2 regions of the Roseburia sp. 499 genome follow, and region 1 is predicted to be linked to the other one. Evidence: predicted binding sites of a transcription regulator. Region 1 holds the regulator's gene; the other holds the start of a gene.
The links. The regulator Rex, encoded in region 1, represses fermentation and respiration genes when NADH is low (regulators of the CRP and FNR family bind a similar motif). The targets are predictions, from matches to a motif close to ATTGTTAANTANTTAACAAT.
Positions count from the first base shown of each region.

Region 1 (4,965 bases):
TAAAGGGAGAAGAAACTTCTACTAACTCCGTAGCAACTATTTTTGCATGGACAGGAGCATTGAGAAAACGTGGAGAATTGGATAATCTTCCAGAATTAAGTGCATTTGCAGATAAATTAGAGCAGGCTTGTTTATCTACTATTGAATCCGGTAAGATGACAAAAGACCTTGCGCTGATTACTACCTTAGAGAATCCAACTGTATTAAACAGTGAAGGATTTATCAAGGCAATCCGTGAAACATTGGAGAAATCTTTATAAGATAGAAGAAAGAAGAGGAAACGAACATGATTTTAGCCTGCCAAAATATCAGTAAATCCTTTGGCACAGACGAAATCATACAACATGCGTCTTTTCACATTGAAGCAAATGAAAAGGCCGCAATTGTAGGAATCAACGGAGCGGGGAAAACTACCCTGCTTCGGATTATTATGGGAGAAATTTCTGCGGATGAAGGAGAAGTAGTCCTAGCAAAAGATAAGACTATAGGCTATTTACCGCAGAATCCCGATATATCCGGCAATCATACGATTTATGATGAAGTGCTTTCTGCAAAGAAAGCACTTATTTCCATGGAAGAAAAACTTCGCGATATGGAAAGTAGAATGAATCAGTATCAGGGACAGGAATTAGAAGATTTCATGGAAAGTTATAACCGTCTGAACCATGAATTTGATATGCTGGGAGGATATTCCTATCAGAGTGAGATTGTTGGTGTATTAAAAGGATTAGGATTCTCAGAAGAGGAATTTGGAAAACATATGCAGGAATTGTCTGGTGGACAGCGTACCCGAGTGTGTTTGGGAAAGCTTTTAGTGACAAAACCGGATGTGATTTTATTAGATGAGCCTACCAACCATCTGGATATCAATTCTATTGCATGGCTGGAAACTTTTTTGCTAAATTATAAGGGAGCAGTAGTGATTGTATCCCATGACCGTTATTTTTTGGATAAAGTAGTCAGTAAAGTAGTGGAACTGGACCGTACAAAAGTATCGGTATTTCAGGGGAATTACAGTGATTATGCAGCAAAACGCGCGCAAGTGCGGGAAGCACAGTTGAAGCAGTATTATAACCAACAGCGTGAGATTAAGCATCAGGAAGAGGTTATTGCAAAACTTAAGTCTTTTAACCGGGAAAAGTCCATCAAACGGGCAGAGAGCCGGGAGAAAATGTTGGATAAAATAGAACGTCTGGAAAAGCCAACTGAGGAGAATACAGATATTCATTTGCATTTAGAACCAAGAATTGTCAGTGGAAATGATGTACTTGCGGTAGAACATCTTGCGAAAGCATATCCAAATCAGCAGTTGTTCTCTGATATTTCTTTCGAAATAAAGCGTGGAGAACGGGTAGCACTTATTGGTGACAATGGAACCGGAAAGACCACTATATTGAAAATTATTAATGATATGATAGAAGCTGATGCAGGAACCATAAAACTTGGTACCAATGTAAACATTGGCTATTATGATCAGGAACATCAGGTACTTCATAAAGAAAAAAATCTGATAGAGGAAATTTCTGATGCATATCCAAGTCTTACAAATACGGAGATTCGTAATGTGCTTGCAGCATTTTTATTTACCGGTGATGAAGTATTTAAGCAGATTGCAGATTTAAGTGGTGGTGAAAAGGGAAGAGTATCGCTGGCAAAGCTAATGCTTTCTGAGGCTAATTTTTTGATTTTGGATGAGCCTACGAACCATTTGGATATTACTTCTAAGGAGATTCTAGAGCAGGCATTGAATAGTTATACCGGAACGGTGTTCTTTGTGTCTCATGACCGTTATTTTATCAACAAAACGGCAACCAGAATATTGAATCTGACAGGTGAAACCATTGTAAATTATATCGGAAATTATGATTATTACATGGAAAAGTGCCGGGAACTTACGAAGATTTATGTGACAGAAAAAGAGAAAGAGGTTAAGCCTGAAACAGAAAGTAGTAATAAGCTGGATTGGAAACAGCAGAAAGAGGAACAGGCAAGACTTCGAAAAATTGAAAATGAGAGAAAGCGGACAGAAGAAAAAATTGAAAGTCTGGAAGCTCATATCAGCGAATTGGAAGAATCTTTTTCACAGGAAGAAATTGCAACTAATTCGGCGAAACTTCAGGAAGTACATGAAGAATATGCAAAGTGCCAACAGGAATTGGAAGCACTGTATGAAAAATGGGAAGAACTTATGTAAAAGAATGTTAATTCTTTAACACATTGACAGTCCAGGCAGGATTCATTATAATGAGTATAGTATATGCACGGGAGAAATGCAGTTTAGGAGGAACGTCAATGGAAAAGGAAATATCACAGGCAGTGATCCGGAGAATGCCTAGGTACTACCGTTATTTAGGGGATTTGCTAGATGACGGAGTAGAGCGTATCTCATCCAATGAACTAAGTACGAGAATGAAAGTAACTGCTTCCCAGATACGTCAGGATTTGAATAATTTTGGTGGTTTTGGACAGCAGGGTTATGGCTATAATGTAAAATATTTGTATGATGAAATTGGAAAGATTATGGGCATGGACCAGAAGCATAATATTATTGTAATAGGTGCTGGTAATCTGGGACAGGCACTTGCAAATTATGTAAAGTTTGAGAAAAGAGGATTTGCTATCATTGGTTTATTTGATGTGAATCCGGCATTAAAAGGAGTATCGGTCAGGGGAATTAATATTCGTATGATGGATGAATTAGAAGATTTCCTTAAAAATAATCGGGTAGATATCGCAGCGCTTACTATGCCGAAGACAAAAGCAAGTGAGGTTGCAAATATGCTGGTAAGTTATGGAATCAATGCTATCTGGAATTTTGCGCATTTGGATTTGGAACTTCCGGAACATGTGGTGGTAGAGAATGTGCATCTTACAGACAGTTTAATGCAACTTTCCTACAATATTGCGAAACAGGGGAAGGTCAAAGATAAGAGATAAGAAGTGATAAGATGGGTGGAAGAAAAGCAATAAATCATGGGTTTGAAACAGTGCTTCGAGGCAAGCAGATATCATTATTGATTTTAGACCAGAAATGGCACAATCTTTTTTCAGATGATGGAAAAACGAAAAGTGTTGTCAAATTGGAAAAGAAAGCAAATGAATACTTGAAAAAACAGGGGCGGTTGCATCAGGAGATTAAGGACCTAAAGGTCCTGAAAGAGAAACTGATGAAGAATATTATGGCGAACATGGATGAAGCTGAGCGCGAGCAAGAGTCAAGGAAACTTCGGGAGGATCGAAGACTGATTTCTGAAATAAATGAAAAATTGCGTCGGGCGTATGCGGAATTAGATGAAGTTCCTAAGGAATTGGATGCAGTGAATGAAGCTCTGATGGTAGAGACCATGGAATATTGTTATGAAAAAATGCGCGCCAATGAAATAGAAAGCGTAGCAATCCGCAAGTGGTTGGAACAGACTCGTGAAGAAGTAAAGCAGAAGGCAGTACGCAAGCAGACTGTAGAGGATAAGAATAGGGAAATTTATTCCTATATGCATGATATTTTTGGTGCCGATATCATAGATATTTTTGATTTGACATATGAAAAGGAACCTTCGCAGAAAGAAGAGGAAAAGAGACAGTCTTAGCAGCATAAGGCATGTCTCTTTTTAAACATGGAGGAATGTATATGAATATTCTGGTAGACAGCAAACAGATGAAAATGTGTGACAAAAATACCATTCAACATTTTGGAGTTCCATCATTGGTTTTGATGGAGCGTGCGGCACTTGGAGTAACAGAAGAGATTGAAAGGCATACGCAGCCGGGAAGTAAAGTGCTTTTGGTTTGTGGAACCGGAAATAATGGTGGGGATGGACTGGCAGTAGGAAGGTTGTTGCGGCAGAAAGGATATGAGATTACTCTGGTTATACTGGGGGATTGGAGTAATATGTCTGTAGAAACAGCAAAACAAATGGAAATCTGTCGGGCATATGAAATGGAAATGCGAAAAGAGATTCCACAGGAAAAATTTGATGTAGTAGTGGATGCGCTTTTTGGTATTGGATTAAGCAGAGAGTTACAGGGAAGTTATTTTGAAATAGTGAAACAGATGAATGAACTTAATGCATGGAAAGTGGCAGTAGATATTTCGTCTGGAATTCATGCGGATACAGGAGCAGTTATGGGGATTGCTTTTCGTGCGGATATGACGGTTACCTTTGCTTTTCAGAAATTAGGGATGCTACTTTATCCGGGAGCAACCTACTCTGGAGAGGTGAAAGTAAAGGATATTGGAATCACTGCTGAAAGCTTTCTGGAAGAAAAGCCTGTGAATTATGAAATGGAACAGCAGGACTTTGAAAAAGTACCAAAACGCTGTGATTATTCGAATAAAGGTACTTACGGAAAAGTGCTGGTTGTGGCTGGACATAAGAATATGGCAGGTGCAGCGTTTTTAAGTGGAAAAGCTGCTTATGCTACCGGAGCCGGATTGGTTAAGATATATACAGAAGAAGCAAATCGCACTATTATCCAACAACTGTTACCGGAAGCAATTTTGGACACCTATGAGCCAGAACAAAAACAAGAAGAAGTATTAAAGAAAAACATGGAATGGGCAAATGTAATTGTGGCAGGACCTGGAATTGGTACAGGAAAAACAGCAGAAGAAACGATAAGAATTGTTTTAGAAACAGCAGAAGTGCCGGTGATTTTGGATGCAGATGGATTAAATATTGTTGCCAGACATAAAGAGTGGTTGAAAGAAGCAAAGCAGCGGATAATAGTAACACCGCATCTTGGTGAAATGGCAAGATTAACAGAAAAAAGCATTTTTGACATACAAAAGCAGTTATTGCAGGTTGCGCGTGAATTTGCAGAGGAATATAATGTTATATGTGTATTGAAGGATGCACGAACTATTACGGCTTTGCCTGAGGGGACTGCATTTATAAATACTAGTGGAAATAATGGAATGTCAACTGCGGGTGCCGGAGATGTATTAACCGGTGTGATTGCCGGACT
Region 1 is NZ_CP135164.1:1,580,535-1,585,499, reverse strand. It holds gene BIV20_RS07945 (NADP-dependent isocitrate dehydrogenase) at 1-260, shown strand, start outside; gene abc-f (ribosomal protection-like ABC-F family protein) at 287-2,194, shown strand; gene BIV20_RS07935 (redox-sensing transcriptional repressor Rex) at 2,293-2,937, shown strand; gene BIV20_RS07930 (hypothetical protein) at 2,949-3,587, shown strand; gene BIV20_RS07925 (NAD(P)H-hydrate dehydratase) at 3,629-4,965, shown strand, end outside.

Region 2 (4,965 bases), 330 kb from region 1:
AATTCTTCTGTGCCAATATCAGTAAGTAAACCAGCTACTTCCTTGTATGGCATAGTGTAACGCTGAGATAGATAACGCATAGAAGCAGCCAGTTCGCCGTCCGGTCCACCGAACTGACTAATGATAACCTGTGCCATCTGCGGGTTGGTCTGGGTAATATTGACCGGATATTGCAGACGTTTTTCATAATTCCACATTAGCAGTAACCTCCTTCCCATGGCATTGGCTGGGTAGACCAGAGCCATTTTTGATCCGGCATGGCAGTGTCAATAGTTAGTGGACCATAGAGTTGTTCATATTCTGCCAGAGCTCTGGTACGCACTTCACGGAAGTGATTAAAGTAGGAGATGGCATTCTGGTCCATCGGATGAGTATCCAGATAAAGGGTAATATCATTTACTGCAAAACTGACCATATTAATCCACTGGAATAATTTTATCTGTTCCATTTGATTTCCTCTCATCTCGGACAGCCCCCTTTCCCATAAAATGGTTTATTTAATTCAGGGAAAATCGTGCCATATTGAAACGCTTTGTCTGGTTCGTAAACATCCTGAAAACATTGCCATGGAACGTAAGCCATACCAACCGGCAGATGTGCCAGAGGATCATTTCGCATGTTACCACAAGGCTGGGACATGGAACAGTCCGGCATAGAGCGAGTGGACATAGGACGAGAAGGCATAGAGCGAGCCGGCATAGGGCGAGTGGGGGCATTGCAGCCACATTCTCTTTCAGGTGTATGATTGCAACTATCCATAATAAGAATCCTTTCAAAAATTAGTTTTATTATAAAATATGAAAGATGGTAAAATGTGTTATCAATGCATAAAAAGATAGTGGTATGTATTTTATTTTTATGCATAAAGCACATTGATAATGATTCTCATTTATAATATAATTAAAAATAGAAAAATAACCACGATTGTAATGATGAGGAAGAGATTTATGACAATTTTAGAAGGAACAGTTCGAGAAAGTTATATTGTGACAGATATTCAAATGGAAGAAAACATTATGAGGCGTTTGGAGGCATTGGGAATTAATAGTGGTACACATTTAAAATTGATGAACCGTAAGAAAAATGGAACGGTAATTATTAAGGTGCGGGGAACTCGATGGGCAGTAGGAAAAGATATTGCAGAAGGAATTGAAGTAACGAAGGAAGGAATGGAGGAAAATGTCCATGGAAACCATTAGAGTAGGATTTGTTGGAAACCCAAACTGTGGAAAGACCACATTGTTTAATGCTTATACAGGGGCAAATTTAAAAGTGGCGAACTGGCCCGGAGTTACCGTAGAGCGTGTGGAAGGAGAGACTTCCTATAAGGGACAGAAGTTAAAGCTGATTGATTTACCGGGAATATATAGTCTGACCTCTTATTCTATAGAAGAAAAGGTATCCAGAAAATGTATTATGGATAACGAAGTAGATGTTATCATTAATGTAGTGGATGCGTCGGCGTTGGAACGAAACTTATATTTGACAATGCAACTTTTGGAGTTAGGCAAGCCTGTGATTTTAGCTATGAATATGATGGATATTGTGGAAGAGCGGGGAATGGAGATTGATATGCATCGCTTGCCTGAGATGCTCGGTGGAATTCCGGTGGTTCCGGTATCTGCAAGAAAACGGACGGGACTGGATGTTTTGATGCATGCGGTAGTACACCATTATGAGGAAAAACATAAGCCGGATGTGGTTCATTATCAAAACTATATAGAAGAAAAGATTTCTGTGCTTGAGAAAAAAATAGAAGAAATCTATGACGTAAAGGAAAACCAGCGTTGGTATGCGATTAAACTTCTGGCAAATGATAGTGAAATTACAGAAGAATATCCGATTCAGGATGGAGCAGTGTTAGATCGTAGTTATGAAAAGGATATTATTAATCAAAAATATGACTATATTGAGGAAGTAATCGAAGATACGTTGTTTTATAAGTCCGAAAAGTCAGCATTTACGGATAAAGTGGATGAGGTATTGACGCATCCTTTCTGGGGAATGCCTATTTTTTTTGGAGTAATGGCCATTGTATTTTTCTTAACATTTTTTGTGGGAGATGCTCTGAAGGGAATATTTGAAATTGCATTAGAATATATTTCTAATGGAGCTTTGTATGCATTAGAGCAGATGAAAGTGGCACCATGGTTGATTTCTTTGATTGTAGACGGAATTATCGCGGGCGTAGGCGGTATTTTAACCTTTTTGCCAAATATCTTTATTCTGTTTCTGGCATTGGCATTTTTGGAAGATAGTGGGTACATGGCAAGAGTAGCATATGTCATGGATGGAATGATGGGAAGACTCGGACTTTCCGGCAAAGCATTTCTTCCGATGGTTCTGGGATTTGGTTGCACCGTTCCCGCGGTGATGGCCACCCGTGCATTGGAAAAAGAAAAGGACAGAAGAAGAACGATTTTAATTACACCGTTTATGTCTTGTTCTGCAAGACTGCCGATTTATGTTCTGTTTGCAGAGATGTTTTTTGGAAAATATGCCATGGTAGCAGCACTTTCCATGTATGTTATAGGAATGGTGGTTGCAATTATGGTGGCACTTGTGATTCACAGAGTAGAGACTCATACAGCACATCAGAATCTGTTGATTGAATTGCCGGAGTATAAGACCCCGAATGCCAGAACGATTGCAGTATATGTCTGGGAGAAGGTAAAGGATTATTTGACAAAGGCAGGAACTACTATTTTTATTGCATCCATTATTATTTGGTTTTTATTGAATTTTGGAGTACATGGTATGGTAACCGATATTTCAGACAGCTTTGGTGCAATCTTGGGACATTGGATGGAGCCAATATTGGCACCGGCAGGACTTGGTATGTGGCAGATAGGAGTAGCATTGATTTCCGGTATCTCTGCAAAGGAGGTAGTGGTATCCAGTTTCTGCGTGTTATTTGGAATCGGAAATGTAAATTCCGCAGCAGGAATGATGTCATTGACCAGTCAACTGGCAGATGTAGGATTTGGACCGTTAAATGCCTATTGTATGATGATTTTTTGCTTGCTGTATGTACCTTGTGCAGCAACAATAGGAACGATAAAAAGGGAGACAGGGTCTTGGAAGTTTACGTTGAAAATGATATTATTTCAGATTTTGGTAGCATGGGGCGTGGCAACCGTGATATATCAGATTGGGTCAATTCTATTATAAAGTGTATATTATTGAGTACAAAGAAAAAATCTCTTGTAAAAGGTGAATCCCTATGTTAAATTATTAACGAATGCAAATTATGACTATGAATATATTTTAGATTACAGGAGGTTACAGATGAGAGGAATTGATACTCCAGTAAACCAGTTAAGAAAACAGGTTTTTGTAGAAGTAGCAAAGGTTGCTTATGAATCTGATAATGTAAATAATGATATTGAAGCAATCCCTTATAAAATTACACCAGGAGATGAGCCGCGTTTTCGCGAGAGCATATATCGAGAACGTGCCATTGCATCCGAAAGGGTACGTCTTGCAATGGGTATGTCTTTAAGACCACAGGATAAGCCGGTACATATTACAGATGGAGTAGAAGAGAGTAATATTTCCGAGAAATATTATGAGCCACCTCTGATGCAGGTAATCCCTTCTGCATGTAATTTCTGTGATGACAATAAATACGAAGTAAGCAATATGTGTCAAGGATGTATTGCACATCCATGTATGGAAGTCTGTCCGAAGGGGGCCATTTCTCAGGTAGATGGTCATGCAGTGATTGATCAGACAAAATGTATTAAATGTGGTAAATGTAAGGCTGCTTGTCCATATGATGCCATTTCAAAAAAGGAACGTCCATGTTCTAAAGCATGTGGTGTAAAGGCAATCGAGACAGACGAGCAGGGAAGAGCAAAAATCAATATTGATAAGTGTGTTTCTTGTGGTCAGTGTATGGTAAGCTGTCCATTCGGAGCAATCGCTGATAAGTCTCAGATTTTCCAGTTGATTCGTTGTATGAAGGAAGGCGGAGAGGTAATCGCAGAGGTTGCACCGGCATATGTAGGACAGTTTGGTCCGGACGCTACACCGGCACGTGTAAAGGCTGCATTGAAGCAGTTAGGATTTTCAGAAGTATATGAAGTTGCATTGGGTGCTGATATTGGAGCAGTAGCAGAAGCGCATCATTTTGCAAATCATGTTGCAACTGGAGAACTTCCGTTCTTGTTGACATCTTGTTGCCCGGCATGGTCTATGCTTGCAAAGACACAGTTCCCGGATATGATTGAGAGCGTATCTTCTGAATTGACACCAATGGTAGCAACAGCAAGAAGTATTAAGAAAAAGAATCCAAATGCACATGTAGTGTTTATTGGACCGTGTGCAGCAAAGAAACTTGAGGCAATGAGAACAAGTGTCCGCAGTGACGTGGATTTTGTTATTACTTTTGAAGAATTAAGTGCTATGTTTGAAGCAAAGGGTATCGACCCACAAACAATTGAAGCAAATGGTTCATTGCATGATGCAACCGGAGCAGGACGTGGATATGCAGTAGCAGGAGGAGTAGCAAAGGCAGTTACCGAATGTGTAAAGGAATATTATCCGGAAGTAGAAGTGAAGATTGAACATGTAGAAGGTCTTGCAGAATGTAAGAAAACATTAATGCTTGCAAAGGCAGGTAAGATGAACGGATGCTTAATTGAAGGAATGGGATGTCCGGGCGGATGTGTTGCCGGAGCAGGTACCAATATTCCTGTAAATAAGGCAAAACAGGAAGTTGACAAGGCAGTAAAAACTTCTAGCAAGTCTTTACCAGCCAAGGAATTAAGAGAGATTGAATTAGATTAGTAATAAGGCTAGGAATAAGCGAAAGGCGAATGTGTGTCAATGTGATATACATTCGTTTTTTGTTTTCGGTATAAAAAGTTGTTGACAGATATATCGGCATCTGATATATTGAATATATCGTTTGTCGATATATCGCGAGGTGATAGAATGGAAAAACATATTGCGTTGACAGAA
Region 2 is NZ_CP135164.1:1,255,159-1,260,123, forward strand. It holds gene BIV20_RS06220 (manganese catalase family protein) at 1-197, opposite strand, end outside; gene BIV20_RS06225 (spore coat protein CotJB) at 197-463, opposite strand; gene BIV20_RS06230 (spore coat associated protein CotJA) at 460-759, opposite strand; gene BIV20_RS06235 (FeoA family protein) at 948-1,199, shown strand; gene feoB (ferrous iron transport protein B) at 1,186-3,171, shown strand; gene BIV20_RS06245 (4Fe-4S dicluster domain-containing protein) at 3,289-4,791, shown strand; gene BIV20_RS06250 (PadR family transcriptional regulator) at 4,939-4,965, shown strand, end outside.
Region 2: BIV20_RS06245 (4Fe-4S dicluster domain-containing protein) is a predicted target of Rex. The motif match lies at 3,223-3,242, and genes of this name have one in related genera.